Regions from separate parts of the Tissierella sp. MB52-C2 genome, predicted to be linked through region 1. Evidence: riboswitches for the same ligand, from Rfam matches in the RefSeq annotation. Region 1 holds a riboswitch; the other holds the start of a gene.
What was found. A riboswitch is a leader RNA that binds a small molecule or an ion and turns the genes downstream of it on or off. The one in region 1 is predicted to bind lysine.
Positions count from the first base shown of each region.

Region 2: linked by a shared signal. The riboswitch ahead of RBU61_RS01010 (transporter substrate-binding domain-containing protein) and the one ahead of RBU61_RS18290 (aspartate kinase) in region 1 are both predicted to bind lysine.

Region 1 is NZ_CP133261.1:3,637,744-3,654,712, reverse strand. It holds gene RBU61_RS18295 (ABC transporter transmembrane domain-containing protein) at 276-479, opposite strand; lysine riboswitch at 678-864, shown strand; gene RBU61_RS18290 (aspartate kinase) at 973-2,178, shown strand; gene RBU61_RS18285 (ABC transporter ATP-binding protein) at 2,237-4,084, opposite strand; gene RBU61_RS18280 (ABC transporter ATP-binding protein) at 4,081-6,327, opposite strand; gene RBU61_RS18275 (MarR family transcriptional regulator) at 6,345-6,788, opposite strand; gene RBU61_RS18270 (ABC transporter ATP-binding protein) at 6,974-8,800, opposite strand; gene RBU61_RS18265 (ABC transporter ATP-binding protein) at 8,790-10,532, opposite strand; gene RBU61_RS18260 (M15 family metallopeptidase) at 10,884-11,702, shown strand; gene RBU61_RS18255 (phosphoribosylaminoimidazolesuccinocarboxamide synthase) at 11,717-12,400, opposite strand; gene RBU61_RS18250 (M28 family peptidase) at 12,479-14,467, opposite strand; gene RBU61_RS18245 (carbon starvation protein A) at 14,594-16,009, opposite strand; gene RBU61_RS18240 (LytTR family DNA-binding domain-containing protein) at 16,135-16,902, opposite strand; gene RBU61_RS18235 (sensor histidine kinase) at 16,914-16,969, opposite strand, start outside.
Region 2 is NZ_CP133261.1:211,350-228,318, reverse strand. It holds gene RBU61_RS01085 (sulfurtransferase) at 1-289, opposite strand, end outside; gene RBU61_RS01080 (ABC transporter ATP-binding protein) at 460-1,230, opposite strand; gene RBU61_RS01075 (iron ABC transporter permease) at 1,241-2,254, opposite strand; gene RBU61_RS01070 (ABC transporter substrate-binding protein) at 2,254-3,339, opposite strand; gene RBU61_RS01065 (aldehyde ferredoxin oxidoreductase N-terminal domain-containing protein) at 3,566-5,146, shown strand; gene RBU61_RS01060 (MATE family efflux transporter) at 5,241-6,602, opposite strand; gene RBU61_RS01055 (L,D-transpeptidase family protein) at 6,741-7,664, opposite strand; gene sufC (Fe-S cluster assembly ATPase SufC) at 7,882-8,637, shown strand; gene sufB (Fe-S cluster assembly protein SufB) at 8,649-10,055, shown strand; gene sufD (Fe-S cluster assembly protein SufD) at 10,067-11,110, shown strand; gene RBU61_RS01035 (cysteine desulfurase) at 11,103-12,341, shown strand; gene sufU (Fe-S cluster assembly sulfur transfer protein SufU) at 12,331-12,753, shown strand; gene RBU61_RS01025 (hypothetical protein) at 12,837-13,022, shown strand; gene RBU61_RS01020 (amino acid ABC transporter ATP-binding protein) at 13,069-13,800, opposite strand; gene RBU61_RS01015 (amino acid ABC transporter permease) at 13,815-14,597, opposite strand; gene RBU61_RS01010 (transporter substrate-binding domain-containing protein) at 14,622-15,437, opposite strand; lysine riboswitch at 15,607-15,790, opposite strand; gene RBU61_RS01005 (threonine/serine dehydratase) at 15,880-16,830, opposite strand; gene RBU61_RS01000 (YjiH family protein) at 16,844-16,969, opposite strand, start outside.

The sequences.
Region 1 (16,969 bases):
TACCATATTTTATATTTTGTGAAAAATCGTTTATTACTATTTTATCTTCATTATAGCCAAATTTAATGTTTTCAAAGATAACTCTTCCCTCTACTTCATCTAATTTAACAGGTGTAGTCGATTCCTTTACTTCTTCTTCTTCATCTAAAAATACAAATATCCTTTCAGCAGCAGCTACTGTAACATTGGATATTTGAACAACTTGAGCTATAGGTTGAGTAAAGTTTCTTATATATTGAATAAAGGAAAGAATATCTCCTACTTCTATGGTTTTTCTAACTGCCTAAAGTAGTGGCAGAGGTTATTATTTGACTCATACTTTGCTTCAAGGTCTGACTTACAGTATCTACATCATTTGTAACCCTAGATAATACGTCTTCATGACTTATATTATCAAAATATTTAAGTGAAAATTTATTTGCTTTTTTAGATATTTCTTTTCTTAAATTATAGCTTACCCTTTGTGCTACTTCAGTCATTACTACGATTAGTTGAAATGTATATGACTTTAAATAACCTAATAATTTTGAAATAGTGTTTAAATATGCCTTTGGCCTAATAACTTATTTATATTAATAATTCATAGATTTAAAATATTATCTATTATTTCAAAATCTTAATTTGACAATTTCCCTAGTACATGCTATACTTTTAAAAATACAATTTCATAGCTTTAGTTGTAATATAGAGGATGCAGTTGCAATTAGTATTATAGGTTAGATTTAGGGAATCCTATTCCTATAAAAAAGGTGTAACTGCCGAAATATATAATTTCCCCTAGAATTATATGTTGGGGATGTATTTAATAGATACATCACTGCCATTAGTTGATTACCCAGTCTCTAGTAGAGTGCTATATTACACAGGGTAAAAGTTATATGCTTTTTTAGTTTGTTATCTTTGCAACTAAAACAGTTATGAGTTCTTTTACTCATGACTGTTTTTTTAATTTAAATAGAGGAAGTGATTTAATTGCCCATTATAGTACAGAAATATGGTGGAACATCAGTAGAGACAATTGATAAAATCAATTTTATAGCTGATCTTATTATAGAACGCAAAAAATCTGGTTTTGATATTGTTACTGTTGTTTCTGCCATGGGAAAAACTACTAACAACCTTATTGAAATGACAAAGAAAATTTCTAAAAACCCTAGTGCACGAGAATTAGATATGCTCTTATCTACAGGAGAACAAATTACATCAGCCCTTTTAGCTATATCACTAAAAGAAAAAGGACAAGATGCCATAGCATTAACTGGATTCCAAGCTGGCATAACAACTGATGACAAACATACTAAGTCCACTATTTTAGATATTGATATTAAAAATATAAAAAAACAACTAAGTGAAGGGAAAGTAATCATAGTAGCTGGATTTCAAGGTATAAGCCATAATGGAGACATAACAACCTTAGGTAGAGGTGGTTCAGATACTACTGCTGTTGCATTGGCAGCTAAGTTAGATTGTCCCTGTGAAATATATACTGATGTACAAGGTATTTACGGCGTTGACCCTCGAATATATCCAAATGCAAAAAAGTTAGATTATATTAGTTATGATGAAATGATTGAGATGTCCAGTTTAGGTGCTAATGTCATAGCAACTAGAGCTATTGAAATAGGATGTAAATATCATGTGCCTATTTATATTGCATTAAGCACTGATCAGCACAAAGGAACCTATATAAAGGAGTATGATGAGTCTATGGAATCCAAAGTAATTACAGGTCTTACTGTTAGTGATAGTGATTTGATGGTAACAATTAATAATATACCTTATTGTATTAGAAGAATATATAGCTTATTTAATAAATTATCTGAAAGAGATATAAATATTGATATGATTAGCCAAACTGCACCAATAGGTGGATATGTCAATATTTCTTTTACTGCTCCCAAAGACAGTAAGAAATCAATAAACAATATAATTAATGAATTAAAAATAACAATGAAAGAAATAAAAGCTGATATAGAAGAGAATATAACCAAAATTTCAGTAATAGGATTAGGCATGAGAACTCGATCTGGAGTTGCAGCAAAGATATTTGAAATCTTTGTTACTAATAATATTGAATTTAAACAAGTTACTACTTCAGAAATTAGAATATCATATACAATAAATACTAAGGATAAAGATAAAGCAATAATTAATATTGCTAGGGAGTTTAAATTATAAGTGCCAAGGTTTTACCCTTGGTCACTTATAATTTTATATCAATTGGATTGAATTTATCTTATGCTGCAAATTGACTATTATATAATTCTGCATAAAATCCATTTTTCTTTAGAAGCTCTTCATGGCTTCCTTGCTCTATTATATCTCCATCTTTCATTACTAGAATTAAATCTGCATCTCTTATGGTTGAAAGTCTATGGGCAATTATAAAGGATGTTCTTCCCTTCATAAGGTTTTCCATTGCTTTTTGAATTAATACCTCCGTCCTTGTATCTACAGAAGATGTTGCCTCATCTAAGATAAGTATTTTAGGATCGGAGAGTATTGCCCTTGCTATGGTTAAAAGTTGTTTTTGTCCTTGAGATATATTATTTGCTTCTTCATTTATGACCATATTATATCCATCTGGTAATGTTTGAATAAATCTATGAGCATGGGCAGATTTAGAAGCTTCTATTACTTCTGCATCTGTTGCATCTAATCTGCCATATTTTATATTTTCCATTATTGTTCCACTAAATAGCCATGTATCTTGAAGAACCATTCCAAAGTTATTTCTTAAATTTTCCCTTGTAAAATCATTTATATCGTTACCATCTATTAAAATTCTACCTTCATTTAGATCATAGAATCTCATTAGTAATTTTACTATGGTAGTTTTTCCTGCACCAGTAGGCCCTACTATGGCAACTTTTTGCCCTGGTTTTATGTTTTGTGAAAAATTATTTATTATTATTTTATCTTCACTATATCCAAATTTAACATTTTCAAAGGTAACTCTTCCTTCTACTTCCTCTAATTTAACAGGCGTAGTTGATTCCTTTACTTCCTCTTCTTCATCTAAAAATACAAATACCCTTTCAGCAGCAGCCACTGTAGATTGTAATACATTAGATATTTGTGCTACTTGAGCTATAGGCTGAGTAAAGTTTCTTATATATTGAATAAAAGAAAGTATATCTCCTACTTCTATGGTTTTTCTAACTGCAAACCATCCACCTAAAATTGATACTGCTACATAACCTAGATTACCAATGAAGTTCATAATAGGCATCATCATTCCAGAAAGGAATTGTGACTTCCATGCAGAACTATAAAGTTCTCCATTAATCTTTGTAAATTCTTCAACTGCCTCTTCTTCTGCATTAAAAGCCTTCATTATATTATGACCACCATAGATTTCTTCTATATGTCCGTTTACCTTTCCTAAGCTTTCCTGTTGTGCCTTGAAATATTTCTGTGACCTTTTAACTATTGCCATAACTAACCCCATGGATAAAGGTAATATTAAAATGGCTAGAATAGTCATCTGCCAAGATATAGATAACATCATAATAAGAACTCCTACTAGAGTAGTGGCGGAAGTTATTATTTGACTCATACTCTGGTTCAATGTCTGACTCACAGTATCTACATCATTTGTAACTCTAGATAAAACATCTCCATGACTTATATTATCAAAATATTTAAGTGGAAGTTTATTTATTTTTTCAGATATTTCTTTTCTTAAATTATAGCTTACCTTTTGTGCCACTCCAGTTACTATAAACCCTTGTATATAGGAAAATAAGGCAGATATTACATATAGTCCTATTAAAAGCAATACTATATTTAATATATATTGGAAATCTATTCCTTCACCTGCCCCAGATACTTTAGCTACTAATCCTTCAAATATCTTAGTTGTAGCCTTACCAAGAATTTTGGGTCCTACTATGGAAAATACTGTACTACCTATGGCAAATATCATTACTACAATTAATTTAAATGTATATGGTTTTAGATAAGCTAATAACTTTGAAAATGTCCCCTTAAAATCCTCAGGTTTCTCAAACCTAGCCCCCACAGGCCCACCACCCATATGTCCGCCTCTGGGAGTATTTCTTTTTATATTTTTTTCACTCATATGGCTAATTCCTCCTCTGATAGTTGGGATAGAGCTATTTGTCTATAAACTGGACAATTCTTCAAAAGCTCCTTATGAGTTCCTTCCCCAACTATTTTTCCTTCGTCTAAAACTACAATATTTTCAGCATTCATTATTGTATTTATTCTTTGAGCTACTATGAGTACAGTTTTATCTTTAACCTCTTCACTCATGGCTTTTCGTAGTGCTGCATCTGTTTTAAAGTCAAGAGCTGAAAAGCTATCATCAAAGATAAATATCTTAGCTTCCTTAGTCAGTGCTCTAGCTATGGAAAGTCTCTGTCTTTGACCACCAGATACATTGGTTCCCCCTTGAGATATTTCAGTTAAAATCCCTTCTTCCTTTGCATCTATAAACTCCTTAGCTTGAGATATTTCTATGGCTCTGAAAACATCTTTCTCTGTAGCATTTCTATTTTTTCCATATTTTAAATTGCTTTCTATTGTTCCTGAAAAAAGGATTCCTTTTTGGGGGATATATCCTATTTGTTCTCTTAAATCATGAATATCCATATCTCTTATATCTATTCCATCAATTAGAATTTGTCCTTTAGTAACATCATAAAATCTTGGTATTAAATTAATAAGAGTTGATTTCCCACTTCCTGTACTACCTATGAAAGCTGTAGTTTCTCCAGGTTTTGCCACAAAAGATATATCTTCCAATACATATTCCTCTGCTCCTGGATATTTGAAATTAACATTTTTAAACTCTAAAGTTCCCTTTGCATTATTTGTAAGTTTTTTAGGATTTTTAGGTTCTTGAATTATAAAGTCCTTATTTAATACTTCGGCAATTCTTCCAGCTGATACAGAAGCTCTTGGAAGTATGATTGAAACCATAGATATCATAAGGAAGGACATTATAATCTGCATAGTATATTGAATAAATGCCATCATGTCTCCTACCTGGATTACTCCATTATCTATCTCATGGGCACCTACCCATATTATAAGAAGCATAATCCCATTCATAATAAGCATCATGGTTGGCATCATCATAGTCATTACCCTTGATACAAATAAATTTGTTTTTGTTAAATCATTATTTGCCTTATCGAATTTCTTTTCTTCAACTTTTTGAGTATTAAAGGCTCTTATTACCATTAATCCATTAAGAGCTTCTCTCATTACAAGGTTGACTTTATCTACAAGATCCTGTAATTTTTTAAACTTAGGCATAACTACTGAAAACAAGACTATAACCAATGTTAAGATAGCCATAACCCCTACTCCTACTATCCATGCCATAGAAGTATTAGTTCTAAGAGCTCTTATAACTCCGCCAACTCCCATAATAGGTGCAAAAAATATAATTCTTAACATAATCATAGTAAATTGTTGGACTTGCTGAATATCGTTTGTACTTCTAGTTATTAATGATGCTGTTGAAAAATCATCAAATTCATTATTGGAAAACTGAGTTACTTTTTTAAATACCTTTTTCCTTAAATTTCTACCAATTCCTGATGAAATTCTAGATGATAGAAATCCAACTGATATTGATGCAACCATGCTTATAAGTGAAATAAGTAACATTATTCCACCTATGTATAAAATATAATTAGATTGAGTCTTTTTTATATTTATACCTATATTTTCATACTCAGCCTTAACATAGTTTATGGCAGCCTGATTTATCATGGTATCAGGTAAGTTATTGAATTGTTCTTCAACACTAGACTTAATTTCTTGAAGTTGTTCCTGTGGTAAACTTTTCAGCACCACGAAAGGATCTGTACCCTCTGGTAAATTAGCAAAAGGATTTGTGCCTTTATTTTCTGCTCCAATTCCTTCAGGAGTTCCATTTTCTATTGCCCATATAATAAGCATAGGCTTTCCTAAGAAGGAACTCATATCTTCAATATCTTCCTTATCTTTAGTATTTAGCATATATAATGCTTCATTTTCTAAGATAGGATATTTCTTTAAGTAGTCTTTATATTCTTTATCTGCTACCTTATTTTCTTCTATTAGTATATAGCTGTTATTTATTAATTCTCTTTCTTCATCATTTAAAAATATATTTATCTTTTCCAATTCAGAAGCTCTTATTACTTCTGGTACTACATTTTCTATTCCATTTTGCTGTATTCCTATATTGACTATATTAGACATATAATCAGGTAAGGCAAGTTCTGTACTAGCCTGAAGGAAAAGCAATGCTATTACAATAAATATTAATAGAGTAAATGGTTTAAATTCTTTATATAGTTTTAGCATATTATCCTCCTCATCTTCTATTCTTTGCGATTTGCTTTATCTAAATTATCCCTCATTTCCATTAATAATCTTCTTAAAATGATTTTTTCTTCTGGTGTAAAATTTCCAAAACATTCTTCTCCAATTATATTAGTTGCCTTTAGTGCATCTTTACATATTTTTTTCCCTTCTTCAGTTATATATACTCTAGAAATTCTATGATCTTTATTATCTTGTTTTCGTATTACTAGACCTGATTTCTCCATTCTCTTTATCATTACTGTCAAAGTTGCAGGGGCTAGCATTAGTTTGTCACTTATTTCTCTCTGACTCTGACCATCTTTTTTATTTAAGATAAATAATAAAGGTGGCTGTCCTGGGTATATTCCTATTTCATCAAGTAACATATGGGTACGAATATGATGAAGTCTTAGAATTTCAAGAAATATATAATATAAAGAATCCTTATTTATTACATCCATGTTGTCCTCCTTTTTAGTTAGTCGGCTAATTATAATAATTATAATAGCACTATGTACTATAATAGTCAATAAGTAATCATTTATATAATATAAATTTATTTTATAATTAGCCATCTAAGTTATTAGTATGATTATAGCTAAAATAAATAGGTTAATCAGAATTAACTTAATTCTGATTAACCTATTTAGACTTCAATATTAGCAAATTGACTTTGATATAAATTATAGTAATGTCCTTTTAGCTCTAGTAATTCCTCATGGTTTCCTTTTTCTACTATTTCACCATGATCTATTACCATAATTATATCTGCATCTCTTATTGTGGAAAGTCTATGGGCAATTATAAATGTAGTTCTATTTTCCATTAATTTCACCATTGCCTCTTGGATCTTTAACTCTGTCCTTGTATCTACTGATGATGTGGCTTCATCTAGTATCAGTATGGAGGGGTTGGATAAAATCGCTCTTGATATGGCAAGTAATTGTCTTTGTCCTTGACTTAAATTAGTTCCCCCTTCATTTATAAATGTATCGTATCCCTTGGGAAGATAATCTATAAAATCATTTGCCCTTGCTAAAACAGCTGCTCTCTCTATCTCATCATTTGTTGCATCTAGTTTTCCATACTTTATATTTTCTTTGATGGTACCTGAGAAAAGATAAGTGTCCTGTAAAACCATACCAAATATTTTTCTTAGACTATCTTTTTTATAGTCTTTAATATTTATTCCATCTATTAATATTTCACCTTTATTTATATCATAAAATCCAGTCAAAAGATTGACTATAGTAGTCTTTCCTGCCCCAGTAGGCCCTACTAAGGCAATATTTGTTCCTGGTCTTACTTTAAATGATATATCCTTTAGAACTGGTTCATCTTCTATATATTCAAATCTTACGTCTCTAAATTCTACTTCCCCTTTGATCCTATCCTTTTCTATAGAAGTATGAGAATCTTTTCTTTCTTCTTCCTCATCTAATATTTCAAATACTCTTTCTGCTCCAGCTATACCTGATTGTAAAGTATTAAATGTATTAGCTAATTCATTTAAAGGTCTAGTAAATTGTTTAGAATAGGAAATAAAGCTTGCTATTATTCCTACGGTTATTACTTCTTTTACAGCTAAATAGCCACCAAATATGGCTATCACTCCAAAGCCAAAATTATTTATTACATTCATAATAGGCATTATAAATCCCGACCAAATTTGAGCCTTGACTCCTACATTTCTTAATATATCATTTTGAATTTTAAATTCTTCTATTACCTTATCTTCATTATTAAAGGATTTCACCACATGAATTCCAGCTATGGTCTCCTCAATATGTCCATTTAATCTTCCTAAAGTTTGTTGCTGCTGTTTAAAAAACACCTTTGTTCTATTTGCTATAAATTTAGTCAAAAAATATACCATAGGTATAGTTACTAAACTAGCCATTGTCATAATAGGACTTAAATAAATCATCATTACTAAAGACCCAAGTATGTTTACGATAGATGACATAAGCTGAACTGTAGTCTGAGATATGGTAATGCTTACATTGTCTATATCATTGGTTAGTCTACTCATAATCTCTCCATGGGTATGCATATCGAAAAACATAATGGGAAGAGATTGAAGTTTTTCAAATAATTTTTCCCTCAGTCTATATACTATGCTTTGAGCTATCCCGGCAACAATATACTCCTGTAAAAATGTAAATAAACTATCTAATATATATACAGATAATAATATTAGTAAAATAAGCCTTAAATTTTGAAACTTTACTAGATTCATTCCAGGAAAAATAGTATCTATAGATTTTCCAATTAGAAAAGGAACTAATATACCTAATAGCCCCGATACTAATATTAGCAAAAATGTTATAAGGAGGGGTCTTTTTTCTTTTTTAAATAAATTCCATAATCTTTTTAGTGTATACTTTATATCCTTCGGTTTCTCCACAGTTAATCTTGCATTCATAGGTCCTGCTATACCTGTTACTCTTTTTCTTCCTTGTTTAGGATCCAAGGTCTTCGCCCCCCTTTCCTATTTGTGAATTATATATATCTCTATATACTTCTGATTTAGACATAAGGTATTTATGAGAACCTATGCCTACTATTTCTCCTCTATCCATGACTATTATCTTATCTGCATCCATAACTGATGTTATTCTCTGTGCAATTAGTATGGTTGTAGTATCTCTTAAATACTCTTTTAACTTTTTTCTTATTCTTCTTTCTGTAATCAAGTCTACTGCCGATGTACTATCATCTAAAATTAAAACTTTAGGTCTTCTAATAAGTGCCCTTGCTATGGAAATCCTCTGTTTCTGACCTCCTGACAAATTCACTCCCCCTTGACCTAAATAAGTATTATATCCTTCATTAAAAGACTTAATAAAGTCATGAGCCTCCGCTATTTTACAAACTTGTTCAACATCCTCAAAGGAAGCATTTTTATTTCCCCATTTAATATTTTCTTCTATGGTACCTGTAAACAATAAAACTTTTTGAGGAACTATTCCTATTTCTTTTCTTAGCTCTTTTATATCCATATCCTTTATATCTGTGTCATCTACTTTTATTTTTCCCTTAATCGGATCATAAAATCTAGGAAGCAAATTGATTAAAGATGATTTACCTGAACCTGTAGACCCTATAATAGCCAAAGTTTCTCCAGGGCTTATGGAAAAATTAATATCTTTCAATATATAGTTTTTACCAGTGAAATATTTGAAATATACATTTTCAAACTCTATCTTTCCCTTTGTTTCTCTTGGCATTTTAGTATTTTCCTTTTCAACTATGGTATTTTCAACCTGAAATACTTCTCCTATTCTCTCAGCAGAAGCTTTGGCTCTAATAAATATATTCAATATTCTAGTCATCATAATCAATGAGAAAAGAACTTGAGTCATATAGTTGACAAATGCCATTATTTTACCGACTTCCATATTCCCCTTATTAACTCCTATTCCACCTAACCATAATACTAGTACAATGGATATATTAATTATTAAAGAGATTATTGGGTTAAATACAGCAGAAATCCTCATACCCTTGAGGGTAATATTTCTTAAATCATCATTTACATTTTTAAACCTATTTTTTTCATAATCAAATCTATTGAAGGCTTTTACCACTCTAATTCCCGCCAAATATTCTCTCATAACTCCATTTACCCTATCTAATGATTTCTGAATTTTTGTAAATATGGGATAAGAAATCTTTAAATTTAATGAAACTATGATGAAAATAATGGGTATTGCACTAAGTAATATAATAGCCATCTTCGCGTTCAATATAAATGCCATAATTACTGAACCTATTCCTATAACTGGTGCCTTTACAAATATTCTCATCATTCCATGGGAAAAATTTTGCATTTGATTTACATCATTAGTTAATCTAGTTATCAAAGAAGCATCTTCAAATTCATCTACATTATCAAAGGAAAAATCTTGGATTTTAATATATAAATCCTCACGTAAATCTGCTCCAAAACTTTGACTCACCTTAGATGATAAAATATTTCTAATAACTGCACATATTGCTCCTAAAAAGGTCATAAAAAACATTAATCCACCCAAAGTAAATATATAATCCATATCACCTTTTTTTACACCGTTATCAATTACCTTCGACATAATAGTTGGTTGAATTAAGTCTCCCGTAGTTTCAAGAATTATAAAAATAAGGGCAATGGAAAATTGTTTTTTATATCTTTTGATATATTTTTTTAAATAGCCTATATTCATATTAAATCTCCTTATTAAGTGATTGTTTATTATATTATATTATTTAGATACCCGAAATACAATTAAATTAGTCTAATAACTTTAAAATTTTCTATGAAAGCAATTGTCGCATCTACAAAATCTAGTGCTAATTTCCTAGTGCTTAATCAGAATCCATTAGATAATTTGGATACTTTATTTGACATTGATTCAGTTTATAATCTTGGTAACAAAGTAAGTCTATAATAGAGATTTCTCATCATCTTTATGGTATTTAAAGATAATTTTACTATCGAAATATGTACTTTATTGTTGAAATATTATATAATGGACAAGTATAGAAGCTTAAAACAAATACAAAGGATGATGAGTATGAGAAAAAGATTAATTGGAGTCTTGGCCATTGGTGTAATAGGAGTAGTTTGTGTAAATATCTTCTCACCCTCTAAACATAAGACTATAGATTCATTCTCTAAGGAACCTAGTGCTGCTTTTGCAGAAAAAGATACTAATGATTTAATAGTTGAAAGTATAGATACAGAGGATTTAGTAATAAATAATGAAATAAATCTTTTAGAAGATACTACCTATGAAGATGAAAATGGCAATCTTATAGTAAAAAATACAGATGATATTTTAGTATTGGCTAACAAAGAGAGAAACCTTCCCTCTGATTATAAACCAGAAGATTTAGTAATTCCAAATGTAAGATTTCCTTTTGAAGAAGACTTAGAAAAGAAATATCTGAGAAAAGATGCAGCTTACGCCTTGGAGGAATTATTTAGAGAAGCAGACAATGACGGTATATATCTTTTTGCAATATCAGGATACCGCTCTTATAAAACTCAAAAAATGTTATTTGATAACAAGGTAAATAAAGTAGGTGTGGACGCAGCAAATCTTTTAGTGGCTTATCCTGGACAAAGCGAACATCAAACTGGGCTTGCCATAGATGTTTCTGCTCAAAGTGTTGGATTTACTTTAGAAGAAAGTTTTGGACAAGCTAAAGAAGGACAATGGTTACAAGAAAATGCACATAATTTTGGATTTATAATTCGCTATCAAAAAGAAACTACAGATATAACTGGATACAGCTATGAACCTTGGCATATTCGTTATGTAGGTAAAGAAGCGGCAAAAGAAATATTTGAAAAAAATATTACATTAGAAGAATACCTAGGAGCTATATAGCTCCTAGGTATTTTTTATGACAACATTATTTTTTCTAATTCTAATGGTTCTATATATTTTCCATCTTTGTAAGCTCTCATATTTCCACCTGAGATTTCATCAATTAAAGCTATATGATTATCTGCTCCTACTCTACCAAATTCAAATTTAATATCATATAACTCCATTCCCTTTTTAGCTAATTCCTCTTTAACTACTTCACCTATTTTTTTAGTTAAATCTGTTAAAACCTTATATTCTTCTTTACTCATTATACCTAACATTTCCAATCCCTCATCTGTTATAAGAGGATCATTTCTGTCGTCGTCTTTTAGAGTAACTTCAACATATGCATCTAAATTTTGTCCTTCTGTAGCATACATTCCATATCTTCTTAGGAAGCTACCTACGGCCCTATATCTACAGATTACTTCTACTCCTTTCCCAAACATCTTAGCTGGTAAAACTGTCATAGTAGCATTTTCTATATCTGACTCCACATAGTGAGTTGGTATATTCATTCCATTTAACTTCTCAAAGAAGAACTTTGTAAGTCTAAGCCCTGCCTTTCCCATACCTTCAATAGTCAATCCAACAGTATTAGCACCAGGATCAAATACTCCATCTGTTCCTGTTACATCATCCTTAAATTTTAATAAATAGTTGCCATTTTCTAATTCATATACATCTTTTGTCTTTCCTTTATAAACTAAATTCATTTTATTAGCTCCTTCATAAAAGATTTTCTACTAATACTATATATTTTTTTTAAAAAACTATCAAGACATAGTTTAAAATTAATTCGTGAAAAGATTTTGAACCATTTCCTCCATATTTATTTCAGCTATTATTTCGTCTATTAAATCAATTAATTCTTCTTCAGTATTTAAATTTTTATGGAAGTCATAAGATTTGATTCTTTCTGAATCCAACTCCCCAGGAGTATATAATATAAAATCTACATAAAAGGTATCTACTCCTATTTTGACTTCAGTATAAAATCCTGAATATATTCCTGAAATCTCATCTCTTCTTATTATATAATCTTTTCTATCTCCATCTAACCTTATTTCTTCCTCATAAGAAGTATCTCTAGATGCATTTTTTCCAACTTCCACTTCAAGTACCTTTTCACCATAAGTATATTCCATAAGTATCTCATGAACATTATTAATATCTATATTTCTCTTAGTCACTTTACTAATTTCTCCATCAAATGGTATACCGACTGTAATATAAGATATACCATGTGTCCATCTATCTACAATGATATTGTTGAATTTATATTTTGACAAATTATCTGCAATTTTCATATCAGGATAATACTCTTTTACTTCTTCAATCTTATTAAACTTCTTATTTCCACTTCCTCTAAATGTATATCCTTCTATTTTAAATTCAAACTCTTCATCATATTGTATGTTCATTTCTTTTTTAATTTCTTCTGACTTTTTATAAGCTTCTTCACATATCTCATTGCTAGGAAAAGCATGGTCTATGGTATCTTCTGAAGGAGCAAATGTTTTTCCATTATTCCCCAATACAAAGTTATATATGGAATTACTTATTCTTTGTAGATACTGAAAATCTACATCTTCTATATTATCTCTCTGTGTATGAATAAACTTTAAATCTCCTTGTCCAATAGATACTGCTGGAATGTCTTGGTTTAGAAAGGACTGATGATCACTCATTCCATAATATTTATCTTCATATTCAATATTATTTCTTTCCAATCTTATTTTTAATTCTTCTATTAACTCTCGACCCAAATAGTTATCTGGGTCAAAGGCAATTTTCCCTGAAGATTTACTTCCAACACAATCAATATTGATATTATATATATCTTCATAAACATTCTTTATATCATCTACAAAATTCCCGCTACCTAATAATCCTCCTTCTTCTCCATTAAAGGCAACTATTATTATATCCATTTTAAAAGGATTTATATCTGAATATTCCTTAAGTTTATTTGCCACATCTAGGAGAACTGTAGTACCTGAACCATTATCTATGGCACCATAGAAAATCGCATCTCCTCTCCATCCTACATGGTCAAAATGTGATGAAAGAACCAATGCCTTTTTATTATCTTTTCCAGGAATCTTTCCTGCCACATTATATACTTCCATTTCCTTAATCTTATGCTCTGATTTTATATTTACTATCTTTCCATTGTTTGATACTATTTTCTCATAAACTTGAGGATTTACATGTATAATTGGTACATTTGATTGGCTAATAATTGCAGATAAATGGAATCCTTCTCTTTTAATCAACAATCCACCAGCTTTTGACAAATATGTTCCTAATTCATCCGTACTATCTAGTAATAACATTTTTTTAGAAATATCCTTATCCTCTACACTGGAAGTTATCTCTAGTGAAATATCCTCATTATAAATAAAATTATTGTACATATAGTCTACGCCTAACTTTAACTCCTCTTTTGTTCCATCTTTATATTCTATTATTAAGCTATGTTTCTGCTCATCTGGGTGGCATACTCTTTGAGTATAGCCTTGAAGGTAGGTACTATCTTTATAAGGTACAAGGTCCATCTCTTTAAATCTGTTTTCTATATAAGATGTGGCCCTTTCATTTCCCTCTGTTCCTGGTAATCTTCCTTTAAATTCCTCCGAAACTAAAGTCTCCATGGTTTCTTCTAAGCTATATTTTTGTATTTCCCCTGTTAAATTAGTATGAACCTCTTCTTTCATTACATCCTTAGTACATCCACTTAACAATAATATACATAGAAGTAATATAACGTTTTTTCTCATCTCACTTCCCCCTTTGTTAGTCTATTCCTCGTTATAAGTATAACATAAGAGGTTATAATTTTCCAAATAATGCAAAAAAGAGATGGAAATCCATCTCTTTTAAAAATGCTAATTATTTATTTAATTCTATGCCTTTACAGATTTCTTACCCTTTATCTTTACAAGGAAGAATACAATTGCTAAAACAGCTATAGCTGCTCCTACAGGATATGCAATTGTTGTAGATAATTTAAATCCTTCTGGTGCTTGTAAAAGATAAGTTGCAGATACTGCAGTCATAAATGTTGCTGGTATAGTTGTCAGCCAATGGCTCTTATTGTTTTTAACTAAGTAAGCTGATGCAGTCCATAAAACAATCATTGCCAATGTTTGATTTGACCAAGCAAAATATCTCCAAATAATATTAAAGTCAATTCTAGTTAATCCAAATGCAATTACAAATAGTGGTAGAGCTAAGGTTAATCTTTTCTTTATAGGTCCTTGCTCATAGTTCATAGCATCTGCTATTGTAAGTCTTGCAGACCTAAAAGCTGTATCACCTGAGGTAATAGGACAAGCTATAACTCCTAGCATTGCCAATACTCCACCTATTGGTCCTAATAAAGAAGTTGAAATAGTATTTACTACTCCACCAGGTCCACCATTTGCTAATGCTTCTGATAATCCTGGGATACCGTTAAAGAATACCATTCCAGCAGCTGCCCAAATCATTGCTATTATTCCTTCTGCTATCATAGAACCGTAGAATATCTTTCTACCATAGCTTTCTTTCGTCATACATCTAGCCATCATTGGTGATTGAGTAGCATGGAATCCACTAATTGCACCACAAGCTATTGTAGTAAATAAAATTGCCCATATTGGTAGTCCGCTTGGATGTAAGCTTTGTACTGTAAATGCTGGTAGTTTATATCCTTTTATAAGAATCATTGTACCGATTCCGCCTGCCATTGTAAGTAAAGCCACACCAAATAATGGATAAATTTTACCAATTATTTTGTCAACTGGTAATATTGTAGCTAAGAAATAATATACAAATACTATTGCCAACCATACATCCGCATTACCTAGCCCAAATAATTTTATACTTCCCATCAATGTAGCTGGTCCAGTCATAAATACTGTACCTACTAGTACAAGTAATACAACGGAGAATACTCTCATTATCTTTCTTGCACCTTCTCCTAAGTAAATACCTGTAATTTCTGATATACTTTGTCCGTCATGTCTTAAAGATAACATTCCTGAATAGTAGTCATGTACTGCTCCTGCAAATACTGATCCTAGTGCAATCCATACAAATGCCATTGGCCCAAATAAGGCTCCTTGAATCGCCCCATAGATTGGTCCTAATCCTGCTATATTAAGTAGTTGGATTAAGAAAATTTTCCCCCAGCTCATAGGTACAAAATCTATACCATCTTCTAGCCTTGTAGCTGGAGTTTCTATGCTATCATCAGCACCAAAATGTTTATCTACCATACTTCCATAGATAAAATAGCCTACTATAAGCACTATAATTCCAAGAATAAATTGAAACATCTAAAAAACCCCCTTATAATATTGTTTCATTATAATAATATAATAAGAAGATAATATATATGCTACTTTTCTGATAAAAGACATTATTCTATATCTAAGATGCAATATACTAGGTTAAAATGCATTTACTCAATATTCATAGCTTCTCTAAACTCTTTCACATAACTTCTGCTTACTGGTATTATCTCCTTGCTGTCCTTTAGATGTATATTATAAGTATAGTTAAACCAAGGATCTATAGATTCTATATAGTTTAAATTCACTATATAGGATTTATGTGACCTAAAAAATATAGTATTATCTAATTTATCCATTAGCTCATTTAGAGTATAATTTGTATCAAAGTTTCCTTTATTACTAAAAATTACAGTACTCTTGTTTTCTATAGTTATATATATAATATCTTCTATATCTACTGGAATAAGTCGACTATTTTGATATAGAGATATTCTTTGTGAAGTAGTCTTTTGATCCGGCTTCATGGAATAGATTAAATCTTTTAATTTATCATAATCTATACTTTTATCCTTTTCATCCTCTAAAATCATCTTTTCTAATCTCTGTTTTAATCTATCTTCAGATATTGGCTTTAGCAAATAATCCATGGCATTTACTTCAAAAGCCTCTACTGCAAATTGGTCATAGGCAGTTACAAATATTATTTTAGGAATATATTCCTTATTAATCAACCTTCTAGCTACTTCCATACCATTCATCTCAGGCATTTGAATATCTAAAAATACAATATCTGGCTGTAACTTTTCTATTAATTCTAATGCCTCTTTTCCATGGGATGCCTGACCTATGACTTCTATGCCTTCTATATCTTTTAATATATATATCAATTCTTCACGTGCTGGTCTCTCATCATCTACTACTAAACATCTCTTCATTTAAATCCCTCCTAATACTTAGGAATTACAATAGTTGCTATTGTGCCTTTATTAAGTTCAGATTCAA
Region 2 (16,969 bases), 470 kb from region 1:
ACTCTCCATCATCGTAAATAACTACAGTAGAGTTATCTTCTATACCAAGACTTTTCATGTTTTCTATAAATTCATCCATATTAGGCAATGGGTGTCTGCCTCCATGTTCCCTTAATTCTCCAGTCATAACTTCTTCCATTGACACAAATTGTGCACCTTTAATATGCCCTTTATTATATTCATTAAAACCGTAGCTAGGATCATTTAACTCAGCTCTAGTATCTAATATAATTAAGTCTTCCTTTGATATATTGTTTTTCAGCCATTCTTGAGATATGATATTTTTCATGTTTCCTCCAATATATTTTAATAGTTTCTAGTTCTTATTTGTTACCCAAATAATTTTAATATATACAATTAAATGATTTAATTATTCTCTTGAAGTATTTTAAAAATTGTATTGAAAAGACTGTAGCCAAAGATGTGGTAAAATAAAACCAGCAGGAAATCCCACTGGTTTTATTTTACTATCATATACTTTCCATTATAATGAATTATCTCTATATCTCCATATATTTTATTAAACACTTCTTGAATAAATCCACTATCTATATCCTTTATATAAAAATCAGCAAACTTCTTTTTATCTTTTAACACTATAATTCTATCACAGTAGCTTAGTGCCATATTAGGATCATGCAAAGTTATTAGCCCAGACTTTCTTTCCTTTTTTATTACTTCCCTTATCTTTGACAAAATCATATGGCTGTTATTAAAGTCAAGAGCACTATTTGGCTCATCAAATAACATAAATTGTGAATTCTGCATTAAAGATCTGGCTATAATAACTAGCTGCTTTTGTCCTTCACTTAACTGGAGAAAGTTTTTATTAGCACGTTCTCCCATATTCATTTTTTCTAGTATATCATGAGCAATTTTTCTATGCTCATTAGTTGGATGGCTAAAAGTTCCAAGATAGGGGGTAATTCCCATTAATACAACCTCTAACACTGTTGTATCATATATTATACTGTGGCGTTGGGGCATAAAAGAAATATACTTTGCCCTTTCTTTTTCCTTATATTTCATCATATCTTTATTATCTATCAAACATTTACCACTTTTCGGTCTAAGCAGTCCGCAAATCACCTTTAATAAAGTTGTTTTCCCAGTACCATTTAAACCTAAAAGAGCAGTGAATTCCCCTTTTTTCATATGAAAACTAATATCATCAACTATTAACTCTCTCCCATAACTAGCAACTATATTTTCAATTTTTAATACCTCCATTATATTCCTCCTACCTATGGCGACTCATTAAATATGCTAAATAAGGTGCCCCAATAAAAGTAGTCAGTATGCTAATGGGAATTTCGCTACTTCCTATACTTCTTGCTAGGCAATCAGCTATAATGAGGATTAATGAACCAATTAATCCACTAAAAATAGTGGTACTAAAGTCATTTCGTTTCCTCATAATCCTTGCTATATGTGGTGCTATTAGACTTATAAATGATATAAGCCCAGTAATACTTACAATACTGGCTACAACTAAAGTTGCAGCTGCAATAATAAGTAAGCGTACTCTTTCAATCTTCAAACCAAGACTTTTCCCCTCATCATCACTTAATGATAAAATATTTATCTGCCATCTAAGTAGTATAAGTATGATAATACCCAATAAAAAGAAAGGTAATACCCCTAGCATTTTATCAGCTGTAATTCCTGCAAAGCTACCCATGGACCAAAACTCTATTGCTGCAAGCTGCCTTTCAGGGTCTGCAAAGAACTTTAATATCATTATTAGTCCATTAGTTATTGAACCAATAACGATACCTGCTAAGACAATGGTAGCAATCCCTTTATTCTCTGACATCCTAGCAAGTCCAATAGCTATGAAAACTGCTACTATACCTCCCATAAAGGCATTAAAAGCTACAGTAAATGTTCCTCCAGATAAAAATACTATTGCAATGGCCGCCCCAAGAGTCGCCCCAGAAGATACTCCTATAATATCTGGAGTTGCAAGAGGATTTTTGAAAATAGTTTGGTATATACTCCCTGATATACTAAGCCCCATTCCTGCAATAAGAACCATAATAGTCCTTGGAAGACGAAGGTTAAAAAATACCATTCTTACAGTTGAATCAACTTCCTTACCAAGAGTAATTTTTATTATATCTTTAATATGAATTGGATACTTTCCTACTCCTATGGAAAAGGCAAATGCAACACATAATAATATAATTGCTATAAGATATTGAAGGAAATATTTGTTATTAGTCTTCCTTACCTCTGAAGCATATATCTTCATTATTTAGTAATTTTCTCTTTATCTACTGTAAAATTATAAAATGTTTCATAGAAGTTAGCTACCTCTTCTTTAAAATCATCAAAGTTATGAATATCCTCATTTATAACAAATGTTAACCACATTGTACCTAATATACTAGAAGGTACTGGAGAGTCCCAAGCTTCAAATGTATCTGGCATTACATATATTTTATTATTTTTCACTGCATTTATTCCAGCTAATTTAGTATCATTTATTATATCATCTTTTGTATAGTCTGCTTCTGGTACTATAACTATAATGTCTGGATTATAAGAGATTAATTGCTCATAGGAAATAGTAGCCCAGTAAGTATCATCAATGTCAGAAGCAACGTTGATACCTCCTGCTGCTTCTATCATATAGTTTTGGTACATATTCTTTGCTGCTGTAGACAGAAAATCGCTATTACCTCCTAGATACACTTTCTTCTTACTTTCTGTACCAATTAACTTTTCAATTTGTATAAACTTATCATCATAATAGGATATTAACTTATCAGCTCTCTCTGTAGTTCCTGTAGCTAATCCTACTATTTTAAGGGTTTCTTTCAGTAAGTCCATGTTTTCAGGATTTACTGCTAAGACTTTTATTCCCATTTTCTCTAAACTTTCTACAGCATCCTTTAATCTAATAGGTAATATAACTAAATCTGGTTCAAGTGCTATCGTACCTTCTAAATTAAATTCTTTTGCTGTACCAACGTTTGGAAGTTCTAAAAATTCAGGTGCTGCTAATGAATAAATAGGTCTTGATTTAGCTTTCGCCTCTATTCCTACTACATTATCCTCCAGTCCTAAAGCAATCATCATAGATGTAGTTATATAATATCCACTTACTATCTTTTCTGCCTTTTTATCAAGTGTTACCGTTCTTCCTAAATGGTCTATAATAGTAATTTCACTTTCTTCGGATTCTTGCTCTAATTCTTTGTTTTGTAGTTCTTCTGTTGACGCATCTGTTATTTCTTCATCAACCTTAGTTTTATCCTTTGGTTTACATCCAACCATGGATACAGAAATTACAAAAACCAATAGAAATAAAATACCTCTTTTCCAAAATTTCATTAAAATCCCCCTTTAATTTTCGTCATATTATCTTGCTCTAATACTTGATAATTACAGTATTAATCTAAATAAGATATACCATATAATTTTTTCAATGTCAATTAATTAGCAATTTTTAAAAAGATTATCTATAATAGAAGCCTTCCTATAGATTTTACTAATCTATAGATGGTTTAAAAAAATTAATGGTATAATTTATTAGAAAAGATGAAGGAGGTAATTTAATTTGAGTAAATTACTTTATATAGATTTAACGAAAAAACAAATAATTAAAAAGCAAAACGACTCCGAGGATTATGGCAGAGGTTTAATTGCAAAGATTATAAGGGAGGAGGTTTCTCCTAATGCTAGTAGGCTTGATGACGAAAATGTAATAGTATTAGCCCCAGGTCTATTCTCTGGAACCTTGGCTCCCAGTACTGGCAGGCTATTGGTAGGTACAAAATCCTCAAAAGATGAAGGAATACAGATTTCAAATATTGCAGGTACTATCTCACAAAAATTAGCATCTCTTAATATAGATGCCATTATAATATCTGGAAAAAGTACTGAAGAAATACCATTGACACTATTAATTGAGGAAAATCATATTTCTTTAGTTAATATTAATAATATTAAAGGCATGGATGTATCTTCAACCATAGATATTATACAAGGCTTATATGGGAAAGAATGTGGAGTTATTGGCATAGGCCCTTCAGGTGAAAATCTATTACCCATATCCACTCTATTTAGTACATATCCAGAGGGAAGTCCTTCCTTTTATTGCGCAAGAAACAGTATAGGTGATATTTTTGGATATAAAGGGTTAAAGGCCATAGCTGTTAAAAATAAAGAACATTTTAACGCTCCAGTATATGATGTAGAAAATATGAAAAGATGTTCTAAGGAATTATCCAAAATCATTATAGAACATCCTATATGTGGTAAGGCCTTACCTGGACTTGGTTCTATTACCTTAATGAAAATGTTATCCCAAGGTAAAAACATAGATATGTCAGAGCTAGATTGTAACAACAATATCAAAAATAATTATAAAGATATAGCATTTAAAATTAATAGAACTTGTTCTCCTCTCTGTGTGGTAGGATGTTTAAATAGACATACTAAAACAGGTGAAGACTATTACTCTGCTCCTGCTGAAAGTGAAGCATATGCAGCATTGAATGAATGTTTTGATATAAATGATAAGCAATATGTAAAAAACTTTACAAATAAGTGTTTTGAGTTAGGTATAGATTGTATTGAATTCATTTTTAGCTGTGCTCTTTATTTTAATCTACAGGAAATAGAAGGTAATATAAAAGAAATGGATAAAGCTTTAGTGGAGGTCAAAAATCTTACTTTAATAGGCAGAGTATTAGGTAGTAAAACTGAGGGTATGTATGGTTTGTTTAGAGAAAAAGAAAAATATAAGGAAATGGTGTCTAAGCCATCCATAGTTGAGGAAAAAAACTTCAATATAGATATTCAGTCGAAAACTATTAATTTACCAGGATTATCAGATTTAGATTATTTATATGCATATATAATTACCTTAGAGAATCTAGGTTTTTGTTTATTTGCTTCTTTTGCATTTATAGATAATCCTAAAGCACTAACTCTACTCTCTGAATTATTTTTTTATAAAACAGGGATAGAAGTAAACGAAAAAAGTATTTTAGACTATGCCCTCAAAACTATAAAAAATGAAAAAGAATATGAAGGTGAAGTAAAGTTAAAAAATGTGTCTAAAACTATACCTAATTTCGTGAAGGTCCTATATAGATATTTTCACAAAGATGAAACTAAAGTGTATATTGGATAAAGAAAAACTGGGATATCCCAGTTTTTCTTTATCCATCCTATTACTTTCTTACTTTTTATCCGAATAATTTTAATATATTTCAATATTAAATAATCTAATTATTCGCCCTTAATAACTTTTTAAATTGCATTGAAAACGCAGTTACAGTAACAGTAACTGCAATTAGGTCTGCCACAGGCTCTGCAAAAAATACTGCAAATACTTTATCCTCAAAGAAATGAGGTAATATATATATTAAAGGTATAAGCAATATTACTTTTCTAAGTAACGCAAGGAATAATGATATTTTTGCTTGCCCTATGGCTATAAATGTCTGCTGACATGCTATTTGCGCTCCAAGTATAACCCCTAATCCTAGATAGATTCTGAGTGCCCATGAAGTAAAATTCATCAGTGCAATATTTTTAGTAAATAAAGATACAAATCCCCTTGGGAATATCATCATCAATCCCCACATTATAAGTGAAAAAGCCATAGCCGATATTATAAGTAGTTTAAAGGTTTCCTTTACTCTATCATTCTTCTTTGCACCATAGTTATAACTAATTATTGGTTGTGCTCCCTGTGTTAATCCTGATATTGGTAAAAATATGACCTGCATTAAACTGGATAATATGGTCATTGCTCCTACTGCCACATCTCCCCCATATTTTTGTAAAGACGAGTTCAAAGATATATTTAATAAACTTTCTGTACTATTCATTATGAAAGGAGATACCCCTAACATAAGAACTGGAATAATAACCGCTTTATCTAGTTTCATATTTATCTTGCGAATTTTTAATCTAGTTTTGTCCCCTAACATAAACTTTAAAACCCAAATAGCTGATATTGCCTGAGAAGTAACTGTAGCAATTGCCGCACCTTTAACACCCATTTTAAATCCAAATATTAGAATTGGATCTAAGACTATATTTATTACAGCTCCTATTAAAACTGTCATCATACTTGTTTTTGCAAAACCTTGAGTTGATATAAAACTATTAAGTCCCAATGTTATCATTACAAATATTGTTCCACCTACATAAATATTTAGATAGCTAAGTCCATAGCCAATAGTATCACTACTGGCACCAAACAACATCAATAGTTTTTCACCTGTTGCCAGGAAAAAAGCTGTTAATATAATAGAAATAACAATTAAAAGTACAAAACAATTTCCTAATATTTTTTCAGCCTCATTATGGTTTTTTTCTCCCATTTTTATAGCTGCCCTTGGTGCTCCACCCATTCCTATAAGTGAACTAAATGCTGTAATTATCATAATAATCGGAAAGGTAACACCAACCCCTGTTAAAGCTGTTGCTCCTATCTCTGGCATATGTCCAATGTAAATACGGTCAACAATATTATATAGCATATTTACAAGCTGAGCTATGATAGCCGGCATTGCCAAACTGAATAATAATTTTCCTATACTGTCTTGTCCTAATTTGTCTGTTGTTTCATTATTCATTTTTATCCTCCTGTCTAAGAAATATTGCAAAAAATAAAAAAGATATGGCAACGTCATGGGTGTCCCAATAGAAGCCATCCTTTTACAATAAATATATAATTAGTCTATCAAATTAATTCGTCCTTTGCAAGTCTGCAATTACCTAAATAATATTCCAAAATCTTTAAGTTTTTCCTCATTTCCTATCCATACAGGAGTATTTTTTTCTACTATATTATATAAATATTCCACATCTTCATTAAACATTCTAATACACCCTAAAGATATGTATCTTCCAATACTGTCTTTATTTGAATTTCCATGAATTCCATATACTCCCCCACCTTTAATATTTAATCCCATCCATCTTTTCCCTAAAGGATTATTAGGTGCTCCTCCTTTTATAGGCTTACTTCTCCCTGCACCACCCCATGAGGGATTTATATATTTAACAATTATAGTAAACTTTCCCTCTGGAGTATGCTCTGATTGTTTTCCTGTTGCCACATGATATTTCTTTATTATTTCCTCTCCATTTAGATGATACAACGTATTACTATCCTTATTGATTATTATAAACTTTCCCTTAGGTATATCCTTTGTAAATTCTATTTTTATTTCTGGTATGCTTATATTATTATTTTCCATATCCTGGTTTATTTTTTCATATGTAAAATTTCCAACTATTCCATCAGATGTTAACCCATTATCTTTCTGATATTTTGCTATTGCTGATTTTATACTTCCATCAAAATAGTAACCTTCACTCATATCTGTATATCCTTTTTCCTTTAAAAACTTTTTAACTCTTAAAACATCTTCAGCCACTATACCTTCTTTTAAATTCAATTTATCTAATGTAAACTTTATAATTTCTTTTTCTCCTTCATTAACTTCCTCAATTTCTTCTTCAATTTCTTCCTCTATCTCTTCTCCAACTCCTTCATTTACTAGTTCTTCTTGGCTTTCTATTACTTCTTCTGGCATACTTATATTAAGATTATCTAATACTTCTTGTTCTGGATTAGTAATCATAGTAGACGAAATAATAGATAATACTAGTACTAGTCCTTGTTTCCACATATAACCCTCTCCTTCACATACCTATATAATTCTTCTATTTATTCTATTCCTATGAATCCAGGATTATATCTCATATATTATTCTTTATATAAACTTATAATTAATTCCTATTAAATTAGTAGCTTTACTTTCTTAGGGCATAAGTATATAATTAAAAATATATGATAATGATAACACTTATCAGTTGATAGTCTATTTCATATAAAGGAGAGATTGTATGACAAATAATTTATTAAATATAAATGATTTAAAGGTAAATATAGAAGATAAAGAGATACTAAAAGGTCTAAGTCTCCAAATTGGTGAAGGAGAAATCCATGTAATCATGGGGCCTAATGGCGGTGGTAAGTCTACTTTAGGATATACCCTAATGGGACATCCTAAGTATGAAATTACAAATGGAAGTATAGAATTTCATGGAGAAATAATAAATGATTTAAAACCAGATAAAAGAGCTAAAAAGGGTATCTTTTTATCATTTCAATATCCAGAAGAAATTCCTGGCGTCACAGTAGAGGAGTTTTTAAGAACTGCAAAAGCTTCTGTATCTGGAGAAATGCAAAAGATTATTCTATTTAGAAAACTATTGAAAGAAAAAATGGAGCAACTGGAAATGAAAGAAGAATATGCTTCCAGATATTTAAATCTAGGTTTTTCTGGTGGAGAAAAAAAGAAAAATGAAATTCTTCAAATGTCTATTCTTGAGCCAAAACTTGCAATTCTAGACGAAACAGATTCTGGGCTTGATGTAGATGCCATAAGAATAGTAGCCGAGGGTGTAAAAAAACTTCAAGATAATAAAAAATCTATATTAGTGATAACTCACTACAATAAACTACTAGAATATCTTCAGCCTGATTTTGTCCATATATTACTTGACGGAAAGATAGTTAAAAGTGGTGGATTAGAATTGGCTCAGGAAATTAATAAAAATGGATATGAAAATATTAAAAATGAATTTTCCAATAAATAGAGGTGATGAATATGGAAAGAAAAAAGTCTGTCATTGAAGATATTGATAGAGGAATCTACGATATTAAAAATGAATTTACCTACAAATATAAGACCGACAAGGGATTAACTCCTGAAATAATAATGGAAATTTCAAAGGAAAAAAATGAGCCCCAGTGGATGACTGATTTTAGATTAAAATCTTTAGAAATATATAATAATAAACCTATTCCTAAATGGGGAGTAGATTTATCTGATCTTGATATGGAAAATATAATTACCTATATTAAGCCAGATTCAGATATGAAGAATAGCTGGGAAGATGTTCCTGATGATATAAAGGACACTTTTGAGCGATTAGGACTACCTCAAGCAGAAAGAGAATCTCTAGCTGGAGTAGGGGCACAGTATGATTCAGAAGTAGTATATCATAATATTAGACAAGAATTAGTAGATGCAGGTGTAGTTTATATGGATATGGAAACTGCCTTAATAGACTATGAAGATATAGTTAAAGAATACTTTATGAAACTTGTTCCTCCAAATGACCATAAATTCGCTGCCCTTCACGGAGCAGTATGGTCTGGTGGCTCTTTTGTTTATGTTCCCGAAGGAGTTCAAGTAGATATTCCTTTACAATCTTACTTTAGACTTAATGCACCTGGAGCAGGACAATTTGAACATACTTTAATTATAGTTGAAAAAGGTGCAAAGCTTCATTTTATAGAAGGTTGTTCTGCACCAAAATATAAGGTAAATAATCTTCACGCTGGTTGTGTTGAATTATTTGTAAAAGAAAATGCTTCTCTTAGATATAGTACCATAGAGAATTGGTCTAGAAATATGTACAATTTAAATACCAAAAGAGCTGTAGTAGATAAAAATGGAACTATAGAATGGGTTTCTGGCTCTTTTGGTTCTAAAGTTTCCATGCTATATCCTATGAGCATATTAAGGGGAGAAGGTGCAAAATCTGAATTTACTGGTATTACATTTGCTGCAAAAGGTCAGCATTTAGATACTGGTACAAAGGTGGTTCATGCAGCTCCTCATACTACTTCTACTGTTAACTCTAAATCCATATCTAAGGATGGTGGATATGCTTTTTATAGGGGACTTCTTAGGGTGGCTAAGGATGCCTATGGCTGCAAGTCTACAGTATCCTGTGAATCCTTAATGCTTGATAATGATTCTAAGTCAGATACTTTACCAGTTATAGAATTAAATAATGACAATATAGATATAGGTCATGAAGCAAAAATTGGCAGAATCAGTGATGAGGCTATTTTCTATCTAATGAGTAGAGGTATAGATGAAGAAGAGGCTAAGGCAATGATAGTTAGAGGATTTGTTGACCCAATAACCAAAGAACTACCTCTTGAATATGCAGTTGAGTTAAATAATCTAATCAATATAGAGCTTGAAGGCTCTATTGGATAAGGAGGGATAAAATGCTTTGGAAGAGAATTAAATTGGAAGATTTTGATTTTCCCAATGTTGTCAATTATAATAAAGAATACATTAAATCTAGCAATATTCCAAATGAAATACAATTGAATAAAACTACACGGGACATAGAGTTAGACATAGACGAAGCTAAAGGATTAGGAGATAAATTTATTGTCTTTGCCAGGGATTCATATAATAGTGGAATAAGTTTATCCCTTCCCCAGAATATAAAGGTTAATAGCCCTATAAAGGTTGAATTCAATATGGATATGGAAAACCCTATGGTTATAGATAAAAATATTATTGTAGCTGAATCTGGTAGTGAGTCCACTATTATCTTTGACTATAATTCTACAAAAGAGGTAAATGCATTTCATAATGGACTTACTGTCGTATATGCAAAGGAAAATGCAGTAGTCAATATAGTAAAGATTCAAAGGCTAAATGATATATCTCCTAGTTTTGATTCAAATATTGCCTTTGTTGAAGGTGGAGGAATAGTTAACTGGATTTCTGTAGAGTTGGGAAGTAATATTAGCGGTGCTAGTTATTCCACATTTCTAGAAGGAGAAGCCAGTGAATCTGCTCTTTCCTCTATATATTTAGGAGATGGTGAACGAAAAATGGATTTAGAATATTCCATGATTCATAAAGGTCCTAGAAGCATAAGCAGTATTAAAACTAAGGGAGTCCTTAAAGATAATGCCAAAAAAGTCTTCAGAGGAAATCTTGATTTTAAAAGAGGTGCTAGACACTCTAAAGGTGTTGAAGAAGAATATGTAATACTACTGGATCCCACTGTAAAATCTGATTCTATTCCTGCTCTATTATGTGAAGAAGATGATGTAGAGGGAGAACATGCTGCCAGTGCAGGACAAATCGATGAAAATAGACTTTTCTATCTTATGAGTAGGGGACTAAGTGAGAGAGAAGCAAAAAAATTGATTATAGAAGCATCCTTTAGACCAGTAGTTGATAAGATACCATTTGAAGACTTACGCCTTATTATTAGTAAGGAAATTGAGGGGAGGCTTATAGATGAATAAATTAAATCCTTTTGAAATAAGAAAAGATTTTCCTATATTCAATCAGAAAATCAATGGTAATAATTTAATTTATTTAGATAATGGTGCTACAACTCAAAAACCTATAGATGTGATAAATGCCATGAATAATTACAATAGAACTTCCCATGGCAATCCCCACAGGGGAGCCCATGAGCTTAGTATAGAGGCTACTAAAGCATATGACTTGGCTAAAGAAAAAGTAAAAAAGTTTATAAATGCTAAATATATAGAAGAAATTATATTTACAAAAAATGCTACAGAATCTCTTAACTTAATTGCTTATTCTTATGGTATGGAGTTTATTAAAGAAAATGATGAAATAGTTCTCGCCATATCAGAGCATCATAGTAATGTCTTACCTTGGCAAAGGGTAGCAAGGCAAAAAGGTGGAGTTTTAAAATATATGTACCTTAATAAAGAAGGAAGACTTCCTCTAGAAGAAGTCAAATCTAAAATAACCAACAAAACAAAGATTGTGGCTATTTCTCAAATGTCAAACACACTTGGAACTATTCATCCAATAGAAGAAATCATAGAATATGCCCATAAAATGGGTGCCGTAGTCATAGTAGATGGTGCCCAAAGCACTCCTCATATGACAGTAGATGTGCAAAAACTTGATGCAGATTTCTTTGTTTTCTCTGGACATAAAATGTTGGGTCCCATGGGCATTGGAGTGTTATATGGGAAAAAACAATTACTGGAGATAATGCCACCATTTTTATTAGGTGGAGATATGATAGAATACGTTTCTGAAGATAGTGCAACCTTTGCTCCCCTCCCCTTTAAATTTGAGGGGGGAACGCAAAATGTAGAGGGTGCTGTTGGACTAGCATCAGCCATTGACTATCTGCAAAAAATTGGATTAGATAATATTGAAGCTCACGAAAACAAACTAGTGGAATGCGCCTTAGACAAAATGGTAGGTTTGCCATATATAAATATTCAAGGACCTAAAGACTTAAATTTACGTGGTGGAATAATCTCCTTCACCATAGATGATATTCATCCCCATGATATAGCCTCCATTCTAGATTCCTATGGTATAGCCATAAGAGCAGGACACCACTGTTGTCAGCCTTTAATGAAACATCTTAATATACCTGCAACTTCAAGGATTAGTTTCTACCTTTATAATACAACGGAAGATATAGATAAATTTATTGAAGGAATTAAAAATGTAAGGAAGTGGTTTGGCTATGGATATTAATTCTATTTATACAGAGCTAATTATGGAACATAATAGAAGTGGACATAATAAAAAAGCTTTAGTAGATCCAGATATAAGAGAAAGAGGTCATAATCCTAGTTGTGGCGATGATATTACTTTAGAGCTTAAACTTGATGGAAATATAATAAAAGATGCCTCCTTTACAGGAGTTGGATGTGCCATATCTCAAGCATCTACATCTATGATGATAGATTTAATAAAAGGGCTAACTACAGAGAAGGCTTTAAATCTAGTAGAGATATTTATAGCTATGATTAAAAAAGAAATAACAGATGAAAATCAATTGGAAAAATTGGAAGATGCCATAGTTCTACAAAATATTTCTAATATGCCCGCTAGAGTAAAATGTGCTGTTTTAGCATGGCATACATTAAAGGAAGCCATTAGTTAGAAGCATTTTCATTTAATTACCTAGTATGAAATATCTACTAATTATATAAAATAAGAGCAAATAATATATACGAGGTGATTTTAATGACTAAAAAACCAATAAACGAAAATGCTATGAAAGCTTTTGAAGAAATGAAGTTAGAAATAGCCAATGAATTAGGCTATGATCCTACTACTATGGCAAATTCCATGGGTATAACCAAGAGTATAGCTCACATGGGAGAAAAAGAATATTCCCATAAAAATAAGGACACTTTCAATCCTTCATAATCATAGATATAATGAAAAGACAGTAAAGTTTACTGTCTTTTCATTTCTATAATACACGTCTTAAAAATTCCCTTGTACGTTCTTTACTTGGATTATTGAATATCTTATCTGGAGTTCCCTCCTCTGCAATAATACCCTTATCCATAAATACTATACGATCTGCAACGTCTTTTGCAAACTCCATCTCATGGGTTACTATTATCATTGTAAGTCCTGTTTTAGCAAGTTTATTCATAACTTGAAGCACTTCTTCCACCTTTTCAGGATCAAGAGCTGATGTTGGCTCATCAAATAACATTACATCTGGTTTCATAGATAAACTTCTTGCAATGGCTACACGTTGCTTTTGTCCTCCTGATAATTGTTTTGGTTTTGCATTGATGAACTTTTCCATTCCTACAACTTTTAAGTACTCCATAGATATCTTTTCTGCTTCTTCTTTAGAGCGATTCAATACCTTTCTTTGTCCCACCATACAGTTTCCCAAAACATTAAGATTGTTAAATAAATTGAACTGCTGAAATACCATTCCTAATTTTCTGCGATATAGACAAATATCATGATTATCATCTAATATATTTTCTCCTTTATATATAATCTCCCCTCTACTAGGTTCTTCTAAAAGATTTATACATCGAAGAAGTGTAGATTTACCAGAACCTGATGATCCAATAATACAGACTACTTCACCTTTATTTACTGAAAAATTAATATCCTTTAGGACTTCATGATTTCCGAAGGATTTATTTAAATGTTTAACTTCTATTACCTTTTCCATATTATCTCTCCTTCCTAATATTGTCCTATATCGGCATCTTTCATTCTAGGAAGTAATTTTTCAGACTTCTCCACTGACATTTCCTCTACATTCATAGTATAATTTTCAGGGCCATCTATTTTCATTTCGATAAAACGTAAAATCCTAGTTACTGTAAAGGTCATCACAAAATAGAAAACAGATGACACAAAGAATGTTTCAAAGTATTTAAAATTATTTCCTGCAATAGATTTGGTTTGGAAATATAATTCTGTCACAGAAATTACATTAAGAACTGAGGTATCTTTTATATTTATAACAAATTCATTTCCTATTGCAGGTAAGATATTTCTAATTAACTGTGGTAATATAATATTGGTCATAGTTTGAAAATGATTCATTCCAATTGCCTCAGCTGCTTCAAACTGTCCCTTATCGATTGATAGTATACCACCACGAACGATTTCTGCTATATAAGCCCCAGTATTTATAGATACTATAAGTATAGCTGCAAATATTCTATCCATATCTATTCCAAAGGCCAAGGCAGAACCATAATAAATTACCATGGCTTGCACTATCATAGGTGTCCCACGAAATATTTCTATATAAATAGAAAAGATAGCATTAACAATTTTAAGACCAAAAGCCTTTATCTTATTTCTAGACATTGGAATAGTACGTATAGACCCTATTAATAGTCCAATAATAAACCCTATAATAGTACCAATTATAGAAATCCAAAGAGTCACACCTGCTCCCCTAAGAAGCATTGGCCAATACTCTGAAATAATTTTTATTATCCATTCAAAACTCATTTTCGTCACCTCTCTAAATAAACATTACTCAACTGCTGGTTGGTTTTTAATGGCATTATCCATAATGTCTTTAAATTCTTCTTCTGAAATCCCATCTAATATTTTATTTATCTTTTCCTTTAATTCACTACCCTTTACAATACCTACGGCAATTGCAGTATCATCGTCAGATGTCTCAAATCCATGATCAAACTCCACCATTGCAAACTTATCACTTATAGATGTGGCACTTATTCCCTCTGGGCGTTCTGATACATAACCGTCAATTATTCCTGATTCAAGTGCAACTCTCATGGCTGGAAAATTATCCATTGCTGTTTGCTTATTTACACCTTCTATTTGATCAATTACTGAATAGTGAAATGTGCTTAGTTGTCCAGTAATTTTAGCATTCTTAAAATCATCTATTGAAGTGGCATTTTCATATTCTCCACCTTTTTTTACAACCATGATCAAATCTGATTTATAATAATTGTTTGAGAAGTCAATAGACTCTAAACGTTCTGCTGTCGGTGACATACCTGCCATTACAGCATCAATTTTTCCTGATATTAACGCTGGTATAAGACCTTCCCACTCTGTCTTTACAATAACTAATTCTTTTCCTAGCCCTTCTGCAATCTTCTTTGCAATTTCAACATCATATCCACCTGCATACTCTGAACTTCCATCTATTTTAACTCCACCATTTGAATCATCTATTTGTGTCCAGTTAAATGGTGCATATCCTGCCTCAAGTCCTATTTTAAAAGTATTATCATCTGATACTGACTTGCCACATCCTCCTAAAACCATAGCTACTAAGGCGATTCCTACTAATAATGATATTTTTCTTTTCATATTTACTTCTCTCCTTCTGTCATAATAAGTTTAATTTAATAATATAAAATCTAAGATCTTAAACTTACCACCTTGTATCCGAGTTGCACTATTTTGGTAACAAAAAAAGATCCGAGATGAACTCAGATCCTAATAGACATAGTAGTACCTAATTCCCCTCCTTTTCCCAAAATGAGATAGCACAACTCAATAAACTGGGAAAGTTTATTGAGACAGTCCTGCAATTATTCACTGCAGACCCAGCATATAATACTGAGAATATTATACACTTCGGCAACATTTCCTTCTCCTTAATATCATGGCTTTCTCATGCTCCATTAAGGACTGTTAAACACTGCGCCTCTACCTCACCTGAAAAAGATGAGGCCTTATTAAATTATGATTTATAGTTTATATCAATATTTCATATTTGTCAACCTATTGGATAATTTTAGAATATATCCTATTTAATAATTTCATTCATTAGACCTTGATCTATATTGCCACCAGTAATAACTATGGCTACATTTTTTCCTTTGAATCTATCTATATTTTTTCTTATGGCACCTATCCCTATGGCTCCTGCCGGCTCTGCCATTATCTTTTCTGTCATTATAAGGTATTTAATAGCTTCAGCAATATGATTTTCTTCTACTACTAGTATATCATCTATACATTTCTTTGCCATTTTATAGGGTATTTCACCAACTCCTCCTACTAATGCATCACATATAGAATCCTCTGTTGGATATACTTCGTAAAATTTCTCATCCTTTAAAGATGCCACCATGGCAGGACAGGCTGCCGTTTGAAGTCCTATTATCTCTATGTTGGGATTAATGGCTTTTGCTGCTATACTTATGCCTGTTATGATTCCACCACCACCTATGGGAACTAATATGGTATCAATATTAGGTTCTTCTTCAAGTATTTCCAATGCAATTGTTCCCTGTCCCGCAATGACTACTTCATCTGAACATGGGTCTATGAATAGACCGCCATTATTCTTTATTTCCTCCAGCCCCATTTCATGGGCTTCATCATAATTTTTTCCTATCTTTACTACCTTAGCTCCATAGTATTCTATTTTTTCTACTTTGCTATTTGGAGTAGTTTCTGGTACGTATATAGTTGCATTTTCAACTCCTAATAAGTTAGATGCATAGCTTACAGCAGCTCCATGATTTCCGGAGGAAATAGCTACTACGCCTTTTTCTATTTCATCTTTTGTAAGATTTGTAATTTTACTTAAAGCACCTCTGATTTTGGCACATCTCATTTTTTGTTGATTCTCTAGCTTTAGATATATATTTGTATCTGCATTACTTAAATATATGGATTTTTCTAAAGGCGTATGATAAATATATTTATCTATTCTGCCTTTAGCCTCCTTTATGTTTTCATAATTAATCATGTGTTACATCTCCTTAAAATATTAAATGAGCGGCTATTACTATAATTGGTAAAGTAATAAGAGTTCTCTCTATAAATATTATAAATAAATCCATAGGAGTAATATCAATCTTTGAACCTAAGATTACTGCTCCTGCCTC